2 linked regions of the Oleidesulfovibrio alaskensis DSM 16109 genome follow. The protein of the gene in region 1 interacts with the protein of each later gene in a pairwise test. Links are inferred from orthologs where the notes say so. Each region holds a gene or a part of one and is shown in the gene's direction. Other genes may lie near its edges. The genes, in order: H586_RS0103340 and sfsA.

What was found.
Region 2: the proteins of H586_RS0103340 (region 1) and sfsA interact in binary tests that used the Escherichia coli proteins (3 or more experiments, as listed by UniProt). The link is inferred for Oleidesulfovibrio alaskensis DSM 16109 from one-to-one orthologs.

The regions. Positions count from the first base shown.
Region 1 is NZ_AXWQ01000005.1:97,980-104,887, forward strand. What follows is about bases 2,391-5,353. They hold H586_RS0103340 (glutamate-5-semialdehyde dehydrogenase), read left to right. Parts: upstream 2,391-3,223; coding sequence 3,224-4,483; downstream 4,484-5,353. Other genes in these bases: H586_RS0103335 (tetratricopeptide repeat protein), read right to left, coding at 2,391-3,021; nadD (nicotinate (nicotinamide) nucleotide adenylyltransferase), read left to right, coding at 4,543-5,214; H586_RS19865 (diguanylate cyclase), read right to left, coding at 5,218-5,353. Also shown: H586_RS0103320 (2-oxoacid:acceptor oxidoreductase family protein), read left to right, coding at 1-59; H586_RS0103325 (hypothetical protein), read left to right, coding at 143-439; H586_RS0103330 (sigma-54-dependent Fis family transcriptional regulator), read right to left, coding at 559-2,142; more of H586_RS0103335, read right to left, coding at 2,353-2,390; more of H586_RS19865, read right to left, coding at 5,354-6,903. UniProt on the Escherichia coli protein: Catalyzes the NADPH-dependent reduction of L-glutamate 5-phosphate into L-glutamate 5-semialdehyde and phosphate. The product spontaneously undergoes cyclization to form 1-pyrroline-5-carboxylate.
Region 2 is NZ_KI519496.1:8,172-15,082, reverse strand. The notes cover bases 2,432-5,397. They hold sfsA (DNA/RNA nuclease SfsA), read left to right. Parts: upstream 2,432-3,525; coding sequence 3,526-4,269; downstream 4,270-5,397. Other genes in these bases: era (GTPase Era), read left to right, coding at 4,801-5,397; H586_RS0116650 (hypothetical protein), read right to left, coding at 4,376-4,645; H586_RS0116660 (pyridoxal phosphate-dependent aminotransferase), read right to left, coding at 2,432-3,333. In the rest of the region: H586_RS0116670 (sensor histidine kinase), read right to left, coding at 1-707; H586_RS0116665 (hypothetical protein), read right to left, coding at 711-2,063; more of H586_RS0116660, read right to left, coding at 2,161-2,431; more of era, read left to right, coding at 5,398-5,727; H586_RS0116640 (YggS family pyridoxal phosphate-dependent enzyme), read left to right, coding at 5,896-6,642; H586_RS0116635 (flagellar motor protein), read left to right, coding at 6,665-6,911. UniProt on the Escherichia coli protein: Binds to DNA non-specifically. Could be a regulatory factor involved in maltose metabolism.

The DNA.
Region 1 (6,908 bases):
AAATATGGAAGCTTGCCAAAGATCAGGCAAATGCGGCAGAAGAACAGGAAACAGACTGACACACTGAGGGAGCGCGGCTCCCTCTTTTTATCATCAATCCCCGAAGACATGCAGAAGCATGCCGGAGCAGTGAGGAGCGTTCATGAGTGCAACAGTGGAAGAACTGACAGTCGATTATGAAGAAGGCGGAATTCTTGTTGTCAAAGAAATTGATAAGGTCATTCTTTCCAAGGGAGCATGGGCCACAGTGCTTTTCCGGTACAAACAATGGGACAACAAGCTGGAAGACTACGGCACCGACAAGTACATCATCCGCCGCTACCGCAAAATGAACGGCGAGTACCGTGCCCAGTCCAAATTCAATATTTCCAGCCCGAAACAGGCCAGAATGATCGTAGACGCTCTTCAGACCTGGCTGGCGGAAACAGACGAAGCGTAGCCTCCTCAGGCCGGCGCCTTTACTCCGGCCCGCAGTATGCTGCGTGCCGCCCGGCGAAATACAAAAAAGCGGAGGTTCCCGCCGGAACCTCCGCTTTTACTTTCATCCGCCAGAGGCGTCTACCTGCCCATGCGTCCTTTACTGACAGCGAACTTTTTGGCATCGATACCGTACTTCTTAACTTTATAGTTAACAATACGGTAGCTTACGCGCAAATCGCGGGCAGCCTGCAACATATTGCCACGGGCTTTTTTCAGCGCGTCAACCAGTAGTTCCTGCTCAAACTTGGCCACCGCCTCGCAGAACGACAGACTGGAATCTGTTGCTGTGCTTTCTGCTGTCTGCAGCGAAGGGGGCATGTGATACGTACGGATAACCTGTTCATCACACACCAGCACTGCACGCTCTATGCAGTTTTTCAGTTCGCGGATGTTACCGGGCCAGTGATACTGTGTAAGCAGGTCGATGGCAGGGGTGGAAATACGCTTGATGCTTTTCTGATATTCCTCTGCGTATTCTTTAAGAAAATGCTCAGCAACGGGAAGAATATCTTCGCGGCGTTCGCGCAGCGGAGGAATGAACACCGGAAACACATTGATCCGGTAATAAAGATCCTCACGGAAACTGCCGCTCTCCACAAGCTCTTCCAGATGCTGGTGTGTGGCGCAGATCAGGCGGACATCAACGGAAATGGTCTGTTCACTGCCGAGCCGCTGAATTTCCTGTTCCTGAATGGCACGCAGCACTTTAGCCTGAGCCGAGGCACTCAATTCACCTATTTCATCAAGAAACAGCGTCCCCTTGTGTGCAAGCTCAAAAAGGCCTTTTTTATTCTGGACAGCACCTGTAAACGCGCCCTTCTGATAGCCGAACAGCTCGCTTTCCACCAGATCGGATGGTAAAGCCGCGCAGTTAAGCTTGATAAGCGGCATATCACGCCGGGGGCTGGCCTGATGTATGGCCTCTGCAAGAAGCTCTTTGCCGGTGCCCGATTCGCCCCGCAGCAAAGCCGTCGCCCTGCTGGGACCAACCTGAGCCACCTGATTGAGCACAAGGCGCATGGACTTGGATGCAGCCACAATATTAGCGGCCTGCACCGTGTTTTCGGCAACGTCACCGCCTATGAGGCCCTGCGTCATCATATGCTTCTGACGGGCCATTTCTTCCTGCAGGTAGGCAGCCTGGTTGGCTATCATACCGGCAACAACCTGCAGAAAACGGCACTGTCCTTCCAGAGAGGGCAGGTCAGTTATGGGCGTGTCCACGCTCAGTGTGCCGATAACCTCCCGGGGAGAGGCTTCTTCGCCCGGTCCGAGCACAGGCACGCATATAAAGCCCAGAGTTGCCAGCTCTTCTTCCGAACGGCCGAACGCTTTATTGAGAAACGAAGGATGATCTTTCATCCTCGGCACGATGACAGGCTGTCCGGAACTGAAAACCTGTCCGGTCACCCCCACTCCCGGCGAATATTCCACATCCTGCGCTTTGGTAGGATCATGCGTCAGGCTAAGCTTGAGCGTTTGTGTTTCGGGATCGAATATAACAAGGTGGGGGCGTTTGAAATGGTGATTTTCAGCCAGCGTGCGCAGTAATGACTTCAGCGAAGACTGAAACGGACGCTGCGGGCCCATGTCGGAAACAATGCGCTGCAGCGTGCCTAGATATGGCTGTAATCTGGAATCTTGGGTATTGATCTGGTTCATAATAAGTGCTGATTGCGGCGTCCGGCCACGGCGCTGAGACCTAGGTCGACTACCAGCATGGTTCAGGTCAAACACATTGTGCTGTTCACGGCAAGTCACCGCAAAAAACATAGTCGCACACAGCCGTGCCGGATGAAACCGACACACGGCAGAAACAGGGCAACAACCATGCTCCGCCGCCGGTGTCCGCTCGCCGCATGACAGGCAGGGCTAGCTGCCGCTCTGCATACGCTGTTTCAGGCTCTGGACACGAAAGGCAATATAGCCTTTTTCATCTGCTGCAACAACACCTTGCAGTGTTTCAAAAGCAGCCAGAGCCTGATCGTAGCGTCCGGCTTCAAAAGCAGCTTCGGCCAGCATTCTGTTTACGGAAACAGTAAAACTTTCAGGTGCTTCTGCTGCAAGGGCCATCAGAATATCTGTCGCCTCAGCAGCTTTATCCTGCTGCAGCAATGCCTGCGCCAGGCCGAACCTGGCCATAAACACGGGGCCTTCCCCATGCGCTATGACAGCGTTGTAAGCGGCGGCGGCACGGTCATACTGCTTCAGTTCCAAACCGGTTCTGGCAATTTCCAGATTTACGGCGGTCTGCAGTTTGCCGGAAACGCCGGAGGCAAAAGCGTCCAAAGCCTGAAGCTTTTCGACACCGCTTTTGGTGGCAACAATCATGCCCAGTTCGGCCTGCTGTTTTTTCAGCGTGGCGGCACTGTTCCACGAATAGGCAGCCGCTCCGCCGGCCAGTAAGACAACAGCCCCAAGAGAAAGACTGATCGTTTTGATATTATTAAGAATAAAGCGCAATGCAGGGTCAGCTTCCGGTGTAACTTCAGAACTCAGCTGATGCAGCAGCGACGTCTGTTCTTCTCGGGCTTGCGACATTCGTACTATCTCCTTGGGTGGAAGCCGCATAACGGTATTCCACGTGATCGTTTCTTGGAAAACGCAGTCACTTGTAAGCATGGCTTACAGAAATGTCAAAAGGGAATTAAGCGATGTAACCGTCAGGACGGTGTATTGCCACTTAGTGCAGAAACGGATAATTTGCCAGATTCATAATGCGGTTATCAAGCTAGGAGGCATCATGGATATACAGGAAACAATCAACCAGATGGGTAAAAAAGCAGCCGCAGCCGCCCGTGCCATGCGCGCTGCATCCCCTTCTGCAAAAACAAGCGCCCTGCTCAGTCTGGCACAGCTTATCCGTCAGGAAAACAAAGCCATCACCGAAGCCAATGCCAGGGATCTGGCCGCAGCGGCAGACCGGAGTCTTGATGCTCCGCGCATGGACAGGCTGCGCCTGACCGATGCTGTTATCGAAGAAATGGCCCGCGCCTGCGAATTTGTCGCCGGACTGCCCGACCCCATCGGGGCCACCGAAAAACAGTGGCAAAGGCCCAATGGACTGCTGGTGGGCAAAATGCGCATCCCGCTCGGCGTCATATCCATGATCTATGAATCACGTCCCAACGTCACGGTGGACTCGGGCATTCTGTGCCTGAAGGCCGGCAATGCCGTGATACTGCGCGGCGGTTCGGAAGCTTTTCATTCCAATATGATGCTGGCCTCGCTTATCCACAGGGCACTTATACTCGCCGGGCTGCCGCAAGACGCCGTGCAGGTGGTTCCCTCCACCGACCGCGGCGCCATCAAGGCCCTGTGTGAACTGGAAAAATATATTGATGTCATAATACCCCGCGGTGGTGAAACACTGATCCGCACTGTGGTGGCCGATGCGCGCATGCCCGTGCTCAAGCACTACAAAGGCGTTTGCCACGCCTATGTCGATGAAGGCGCCGACCTTGAGCAGGCCTGCGAAATCATCTTTAACGCCAAAGTACAGCGGCCCGGAGTGTGCAATGCTCTTGAAGGTCTGCTGGTACACCGCTCCGAAGCTCATACGCTGCTGCCCGCCGTAGCGCAAAAGCTCGGCGACGCCGGTGTCAGTTTTCGTGCCTGCCCCCGCGCCCTGCCCCTGCTGGCACCCCATGGCGTGCCTATGGCAGAGACCGATCCCGGCACGGAATTTCATGATCTGGTGATGGTCGTGAAGGTGGTGGACAGTCAGGACGAAGCGCAGGACTACATTGCACAGCACGGCTCGAACCATACGGAAATTATCTGCACCCGCAATCATCAGAACGCCATGCGCTTTGTGCGTGAGGTGGACGCTTCAATGGTTGCCGTGAATGCCTCTTCCCGCTTCAATGACGGCGGGCAGCTGGGGCTCGGGGCCGAAATAGGCATCAGCACCTCAAAGCTGCACTCATACGGCCCCATGGGAGTTGAAGAGCTGACCACGACAAAATTCGTGGTGCTCGGAAACGGTCAGATTCGTCAGTAGCCTTTTCACCTGCCGGCAGGGCATCATACCGCCCTGCCGGCAGATACTCCGGTACCTCAATGCATACTAAAGCGCTGTTCGGCGGCACATTCAACCCGCCGCATGTGGGGCATCTGCGCCTCATTATTGAAATATATGAAGCCCTCGGTCTTGAAACCGTTGAGCTGCTGCCGTGCAGTGTCCCGCCGCACAAGGATGCGGGCGGCATTCTGCCGTTTGCATTGCGCTGCAGTATGCTTGAAGCCATGGTGCAGCCTTTTGACTGGGCAAGGGTAAACAGAACCGAAGGGGAACGCAGCGGCCCCTCGTACACGTATGACACACTGCGGATGATGACACGGCATACCAAGGAAAAACCGCTGTTTGTGATGGGAGCGGGTGATTTTCCCACATTACCGGCATGGCATAAAGGAACCGAGCTTGCCGATATGGCCGACCTGCTGGTGGTCACACGCGGAACAGATACGGCCGGAGAGTTCATGCAGGCAGTACATGACTGGCCGGGCAGTGCACTGACTCCGTGTATGCCCCGGCACCCGGCCGTGGAACACGAATTCCGCACAGCGGCCAACGGACGCATTCTGTATATGCCTATCCCCGCGCTGCAGGTCAGCGCTTCTCTGATACGCGAACGCTGGCTACAGAGAAGAAGCATTCACGGACTTGTGCCGGACAATGTCATACATATTCTGAACAGCAGCGCCGCCGAAGTGCAACGCAGCTGGACATAGCGGTCAGCACGCCTTGCTCTGCAGCATGCCTTCTTCCCAGACGACAACCCCCCGGCCTGTTGTTTTGGCATGATACATGGCCGAATCGGCACGCCGCATGGCTTCGCCCGCGTCAACAACATCGGGCGGCTGTAGCAGCAGCACGCCTATGCTCATGCCCAGACGATGCTCTTCGGGCAAATTTTCAAAGGGCTTGTCCAGCACTCCGCGCATATCTTCGGCCAGACTGACGGCACGTTCCACCCCGCCTACGCCGCGCAGCAGCACACAAAACTCGTCACCGCCCACACGTCCGATAACATCGGCCGTGCGCACCCTGCTGCTCAGCCTTGCCGCCACCTCGCGCAGAACCATATCACCCACGTAGTGACCGTATTTATCATTAACCTTTTTAAAATAATTAAGGTCAATATACAGTAACGCCGAACAGATGGAGCTTTCTTTCACCTCTTCGACAGATTTTTTCAGCATATCACGAAACGCCGCTCTGTTGCTCACGCCGGTCAGATCATCCTTTGTGGCCAGCCGCAGCAGATGCAATTCGTGCTTGCGCCGCTCGGTCACGTCAATGATCATGCCTTCCAGCCGGTTTACGTTACCGGCAGCATCAAGCACGGTATGACAGCTAAGCTCCACCCACACGGTGTCACCTTTGCGCGTCATGAGCTGCAGCTGAAAACCATGCACCGACTCCTGCGAAGCAAGAAAAGGCAGGCAATGCTCACCCTGTTCCGCTCCCGTGGCAAACAAAGCGCAAAGCGAGGGCACCTCGTGCAGCATGGTTGCCGCATCGGGAAAACCGAAAAGCGCCGCCATGGATGGATTGACTTCCAGAAAGCGACCGTCTGCTCTGGCCTGAAAAATTCCTTCGTGGGCGTTTTCAAAAATTGTGCGGTACTTTGCTTCGGCTTCACGCTGCGCCGCCGCAGAAGCAACCAACTCGGAAACATCCGTCAAAACGCATACATATTCCGACTGCCGGTTACCTTCAGCCTTTCGGCAGGATACCCCCACCCGGACAGGCAGAGCCACATCGTCGACAGCCTGCAGATTGCCACCGAAAGAAGCAAATCCGCTTGTCGCTGCACTTTGTGCGGTAAGCAGAAAGCGGGAAACGCTGCCCGGATGCAGCAAAGAAGTGAAAGGCGCATGCAAAGCCACGGCACCGGTATTCTGCAGCATGGCCACCAGCTTGGTATTGCAGTACCGGATGTGGTACCCGGCATCCAGAATGGCCAGTCCGTCATTCAGGCTTTCCACAATCAGGCGGTAGCGGGCTTCGCTTTCCAGCAGCCGCTGTTCCAGCTTTTTCTTGTGAATGGCCATCTCTATGGAACGGTGCAGCGTGTCCGCCGCCACGGGCTTTGCCAGATAACCGAACGGATTGACCCGCTTGGCCCGCTGGAATGTTTCCACATCCTGACTGCTGGTTATGAAAATGATCGGCAGATTGCATCCGGCTGCAAGACGGGCTGCGGTTTCCACACCGTCCAATGCCCCGCACAGCATTATATCCACCAGTGCTATGTCCGGACGCAGATCAGGGGCACAACGCACCGCCTCTTCACCGTTATCAAACACCCCGAGCACATCATACCCTAATGACTCCAGCTGGATACGCAGAGTTGCAGCGGCAAGCCTGCCGTCTTCGACAATCAATACTCCGGGCAAATCATCTGAAGCTGTCATCGGTC
Region 2 (6,911 bases), on another replicon or contig:
TCCGCCCTGCGGATAATGGTCACCAGCAGTACAAAAAGTGTCAGCGACGAAGCCAGCGAGGCACCCACCACAAGCCATAGAAAATTGACGGCGGCCTTGTAGTCATTGGTGATGTCCTGCGCGAACTCCATAACGCCTATGATTTCCTGCTCGTCTTCGTCCAGGCGGTCTTCCATGGTTTTGAGCACAAAGGTGGTGCGCAGGATGAATGTTTCCGGCTCCATGTCAAAGCTGAACATGGCCCGCAGCAGCGACATGCGCGAGAGAATGGAAAAACTGTGTTCGCCTTTTTCAAAAGCTCTGGTCACGGTTCTGTCGGCCAGATCTTTCATGCCCACTTCTTCCAGCCGCGAAGAGTACGAAACCGTGCCCGAGTGGTCGAAGATGCGCAGATAATCCACCTGCAGTCCGTGGATGGTTGTCTGTATGACCTGATCAAGGCCGCGGTACTGGAATGGCTTGATAAGCTCGACCCTGCCGAAGGCAAGGCGCGTGGGCTTCACAAAGCGTTTGTATATGTGGCTGTTAAGGTTTTCACCCAGCAGCATGGCGTATTCTTTCTGCTTCATCAGCAGTGTTTTGCGGGCGTTGTTGGCAACCACAAAAGAAAACGCCGTGCTGGTGACCAGAATGAGCACGAGTGAGACCCACGAAAGAAAGCGGGCGAACCGGAGCGGGCGCTCACCCGTGCTGTATAATGCTGGCAATGGTTAGAACTCCTGACGCGATCCCTGCGCGGCAAGAAATGCGCCGAGGTCCGCTGTTTCGGTATCATAGCCGGGAGCACCCAGTCTGGCGTTTGCCAGCCGTTTGCCCAGCTCCACTGCGGGCTGGTCCAGCGGATTGATATCCAGCAGCCAGCCTGTGAGCAGTGTGGTTATTTCAAGCAGGGCCATGAGCCTGCCTGCCTGTTCTTCGGATGGCTGCGCCATGCCGATTTCAACCAGCGGGGTGCCGGTTTTGTGCAGGGCCATGCGGGTGCCCAGTGCTTCTGCTTCCAGCAGGTCGCCGAAGCGTCTGCCCCGCAGAAAATCCCACTTGGGCGGCATGTCGCCGGGAAAGGTGCGCCCCTGCGGCAGTGAAGAGCAGGTGAGGAACAGGCACGCCTTGTCGCGGGGACCGTCCAGAAACATCTGCTGGGTGGAATGCTGGTCAGTGACTCCCACGGCGGGCAGCGGCATGGAGCCTTTGCCTTCCTTGCCCAGACTTTCGGCCCACAGCTGGGCGAACCAGAATCCGAAGTGCGCCCACAGCGGCATGTATGAAAAGAAAATGAGCTGGCTGTATCCGGCCTGCATGAGCGCGTGGTTCCATGCCGCCAGATGCCACGCGGGGTGCGCGCCCAGTGTGGCCGCATCGGGGCTACTGCACAGGGGGGCGCCCACGGTTTTTGCTCCGCGTACAAGCGCCTGCCAGTCCATGCCGGTGAAGGCAGCGGGAATGAGCCCCACGGCGGAAAGTACGGAATACCGTCCGCCCAGATGGTCGGGCACGGGCATGGATGCAAGGCCGTGCGTGTCTGCCTCTTCACGCAGAAAACCGCTGCGTTCGTCGGTGACGGCGATGACATGATTTGTCCATGCGTCGCCGCGCGCCGTCCGCAGCCAGTCGCGTATCAGAAAATACTGCCCGATGGTTTCTATGGTGCCGCCGGATTTACTGATGACCACCACCACGGTTTTTTCGGCGGGCAGCGACTGCAGCCATGCTTCCAGACTGTCGGCGTCCACGTTGTCCGCTATCCACAGCCACGGGCCGGTGTGGGCGGGTCTGTCCTGCGCGGGAAAAAAAGCCTTCTGCAACGCGCGGGCACCCAGCGCGGAACCGCCTATGCCCAGCACCACCATGTGTTCAAAACGGCGCAGCAGCGGTTCCAGCTCCTGCAGGCGGGCGGTCATGCCGTCAGCATACGGCATGTCGATGAACGGCAGCCTGCCCGCGGCCAGTTCAAGGCCCAGCAGGTTGGCGGCTTCACCCAGACGGGGGGTGAGGGACGCAGGGTCTGTGCCGGAGATGCGGCCGTGACGGGCGTGGGTCCAGTTAAGAAAGGCGCTGTTGCTCATGTGCTCGCTCCTTTGGTTGTCGTGGTCGGCATGTGACCGCCTGCCGCGGGAGGCGGACAGGCGGACATATGCCGGCCATTATTCCCTATCGGGAGAGTTATGAAAAGAGCACGTTGCTTATTTTGCTCAGCGCGTCGCGCAGGGTCTGTTCCGAAACCGCATACGAAATGCGCACGCAGCGGTCGTCGCCGAAGGCGGCACCCGGCACCAGCGCCACACCTGCCGACTCCATGAGGCGGGTGCACAGCGTGGCGGAATCCGGCGTGGCATCGGTGTACAGCCTGTGCACGTCGGGGAACAGATAAAAAGCGCCGTCGGGACGCGGGCAGACCACGTTTTTCCAGCCGGATATGATATCCAGAGCGATGTCGCGGCGGCGGGCATAGGATTCGCGCAGGGTGTCCAGCGCGTCAAACGGGCCTGTCAGTGCGGCCAGTGCCGCCTTCTGGGCTATGGAGCAGACGTTGGACGTGGACTGCCCCTGAATTTTGCCCAGTGCTTTGATTAGGTCGGGATGCGCCAGCACATACCCCACGCGCCAGCCTGTCATGGAAAAGCTTTTGGCCAGCCCGTTGACCACGCACACCTGTTCCGGATTGCTCTGCCACCACGGGGCAAGCCCTGCGGGGCTGGCGGGGGCGTAAACAAGCTGGTCGTATATTTCGTCGGAAATGATGAACAGCCCGTTTTCGATGGCCCATGCGGCGATGGTGTCGATTTCGTGGCGGGTATAGCATGCGCCTGTGGGGTTTGATGGTGAATTGAGCAGCAGCACCCGCGTGCGCGGGGTCATATGGCGCTGCAATTCCTCCACACAGGTTTTAAAGCCCGTTTCCGGCCCTGAAGCCACAGGCACGGGCGTACCGCCGGCCAGCTGCACCATGGCGGGGTAGCTTACCCAGTACGGAGCGGGTATAAGCACTTCGTCGCCGGGGTTGAGCAGTGCCTGAAAAAGATTGTACAGTGCCTGCTTGCCGCCGTTGGTCACAATGGTGTGTTCTGCCGCGGCGTCCACACCGTAAAACCGCCGGAAATATCCGGCGACCGCGTCGCGCAGTTCGGGAATGCCCGGCACGGCGGTGTAGCGGGTGAAATTTTCGTCAATGGCCTTTTTGGCGGCTGCGCCGATGTGGGCCGGCGGCGGCACATCCGGCTCGCCCACGGAAAGGCTGATGATTTCACGCCCCTGCGCTTTCAGTTCCAGCGCTTTGGCGTTGACGGCCAGAGTGGCCGACGGTTTGACCTGCATAAGACGGTCGGAGATCTTCATCGGGGGGTTCTCCCATGCTGGTATTGGAATAGTGCTCGTACCGGCGTGGTTATCAGGTTAGCGACCGGCTGTAAATTTGACTTTACGCCGCAGTGCCATTTTCAGGCGGTGCGGTCCGGTTGCCGCTTGAGCGCACGACTGCTGCCCCGCGCGGTACTGCGTTCCTGTGCGGCACTATAGAGGATAAACGCAATGAGTGACAGTCCCTTGATTGCCTTTCCCCGCGGCTGCATAACCGGCACATTCATACGGCGGGTCAAGCGCTTCAGTGTGGAGATGGAAACGGCCGGTGCCGGAGCGCCCGAGCGGGTGTGGATACACAGCAATAACTCCGGTTCCATGCTGGGGTTGCTGCGCGCCGGTGCGCCTGTGCTGGCATCGCCGGCGGCCAACCCCGCCCGCAAGCTTAAATGGACGCAGGAACTGGCCGGACTGGACGGCATGTGGGTGGGCGTTAATACGCAGACCCCCAACAGACTGCTGGAAGCTGCTTTTCATGCCGGCAGATTGCCGTGGGCAGCGGGGTACACCATGTTCCGGCGTGAGGCCCGCTGCGGCGCCAGCAGGCTTGATGCGCGCATGGATGCGCCGCAGGACAGCGGTCTGCCGCCTTTGTGGGTGGAGTGCAAAAACGTCACCATGGTAGAGGACGACGTGGCCGCTTTTCCCGATGCGGCCACCGAGCGCGGGCAGAAGCACCTGCGGGAGATGATGGAGATTGTGCGGCAGGGGCAGCGGGCCGCCATGTTTTATCTGGTGCAGCGTGCGGACGGGCATTGCTTCGGGCCTGCTGATTATGTGGACCCTGTATACGCCGGACTTTTTTATGAAGCTGCAGCCGCGGGCGTGGAAATGTACCCGCACAGGGCACTGGTGAGCGAACACGGCATCGATCTGGGGCCGCTGTTGCCCGTTGTGCCGCCGCCCGGCGTCTGAATAAAGCACCCGGCGTCTGCACGGGCATTCTGCCGGCAGACGGAATACCCCCCTGACCGGCATGCAGAACCGGCGGCCGTCGCCCGTGGCTGTTGTACGGCCTGCTTCAGGCGCGTTCTTCGCCGTTATGCATTGCCTTCAGGCGCTGTTGTCCGTACTGTTTGCGCGCTTCCCACACCTTCAGCCCCACTTTGCGGCCCAGATCGGCCTCGCGGGCGCGCAGCAGCGCTTCAGCCGCCTCTTTATCGCCCTGCTGTTTCAGCAGAGTCGCCGATTCGAGATCGCGCAGAAATTTTTCGCACTCGCCGATGACGGCGGAAAGATCGAGCGATGCCAGCTCTTCCGGAACACGGACGGATTTCACCTTTCGCGGCATGGTTATCTCCTTTGCTGCATCCATGTAATACAGATTGAAGACAAAAGGTCAACGGCGCACGGCAAAATACCGTGGCGTGCTGCTTGACTTTGCGGTAAGGGGATGAAAGAAGGTTCGGTTTATTTACGACCACTACATCAGGAGATGATTTTTATATGACGCATTCTTCAGAACACCGTTGCGGCTGGGTAGCGCTGATGGGCCCGCCCAACGCGGGCAAATCCACAATGATGAACAGCCTGCTGGGGCAGAAGGTAGCCATTGTGACGCCCAAACCGCAGACCACCCGTAACCAGATTGTGGGCATTCTTACACAGCCCGACGCTCAGGTGGTTTTCATGGATACGCCGGGTATCCACCAGCTGCGCGGCAAGATGAACCGGCTGCTGCTGCAGGCCGCATGGCAGAGCATGGACGGCGCCGATGTGATTATGGTGGTGCTGGACAGCAATCTGTACGTCCGCAAGCCGGATTTTCTGGATAACGACATTGAGCCGCTTATCGAGGTCATCCGGCACGAAAAACGTCCGGTGGTTGTGGCGCTGAACAAGGTCGACATGTTTGCCGACAAGTCGCGCATGCTGCCGCTGCTGGAAAAGCTGGCCGAAATGTGGCCCGCTGCCGAGATTTTTCCCGTTTCAGCATTGAATGACGACGGCCTGCGCCAGATGCTTGCCTTTATCAAGGGGCACCTGCCCGTGGCCGACCCCGTGTTTCCCGACGATCAGGTTTCCACTGCGCCGCTGCGGTTCATGGCTGCGGAAATCATCCGCGAGAAGCTGTTTCTGGAACTGCGTCAGGAGCTGCCCTACAACAGCGCCGTAAGCGTGGAAAAGTGGGAAGATCTGGAAGAGGAAGGCCGTGTGGTCATTCACGCCGTGATTCACGTTGCCCGCAAGAACCACAAAGGCATGGTCATCGGCAGGCAGGGGCAGACGCTGAAAAAAATAGGCACCGATGCGCGTAAGGAAATCGAGGCGCTGGTTGACCGCAAGGTGTTTCTTGACCTGTGGGTGCGCGTCACCGACGACTGGATGGACAACGAACAGTTTATGGTTGAAATCGGCATGGGGGCCCGCTAGCCCCGCCGGTTACGGCCTGCTGCCGGTATTGTCTGCGCCGCGATGCCCTGCCTGACGGCGGGGCATTGCTGTTTGGGGCGGTGGCGGCTGTCAAAAAAACGTACGGGAAAACAGGAAGTGCCGGAAGGGATTGCCGCAGGGCGGTCCGCCGTCACTGTCCGTGAAAGGATGAATACTGTGCTTGAGCAAGAGGAAAAAGCTTTGTGCGGGCGGCTGGAGTCTGTCCGCCGCCGTCTGGATGACGCAGTGCGCGCATCGGGGAGAAAGCAGGAAGATGTGACACTGGTGGCGGTATCAAAATTTCATCCGGCGGCCGCGGTGGAAGCACTGGCGCGGCTTGCCGGACATGCCGTCTTTGGCGAAAGCTATGTGCAGGAAGCGCAGGAAAAACAGCAGGCGCTGGCCGGTCTTGCGCTTTCATGGCATTTTATAGGCCATGTGCAGTCACGCAAGGCGCGCGATGTGGCCGGACGTTTTGCTCTGGTGCACACGGTGGATAGTGAGAAGCTGGCCTGCAAATTGCATCAGGCAGTCCAGCCCCCGGACGGAGAGCAGCCCGAAGGTGCGCGCACCGTGCAGGATGTGCTTGTGCAGGTCAACATAGGGTGCGAGCCGCAGAAGTCGGGTGTTGCCGCCGGTGACGGGTTGCTGCGGCTGGCCGATGCCGTTGCCGGCATGAGCGGGCTGCGGTTGCGGGGCCTTATGTGCATGCCGCCGCTGACGTGTCAGGGCGAAGAAGCCAGACCGTATTTCGCCCAGCTGCGCGGGCTGCGCGACAGTCTGGAACAGCGGCTGGGCATGCGGCTGCCGCATCTTTCCATGGGCATGTCGCATGATTTTGAACAGGCCGTGGCAGAAGGTGCCACGCTGGTGAGAGTGGGTACAGACATCTTCGGCGAACGTTCCCCCCGCTGACAGGGAAAAAAGAGAACTCCATATGGATCTGGCAACCATACTCGGCATTGTGATTTCCTTCGGGCTGGTGCTTGCGGGCATTCTCGAAGGCGGCAGTATAATGATCTTCGTGTCCATCCCTTCGCTGCTCATCGTGGTGGGCGGCACCATAGGGGCCACGCTGGTCAACTACCCGCTGGCCACGGTGCTGGGTGTTATGGGGGTCATCAAAAAAACCTTCAATGCTTCGGCGCAAAGCCCGTCCTCCATCATCGAGCAGTTCATGGACT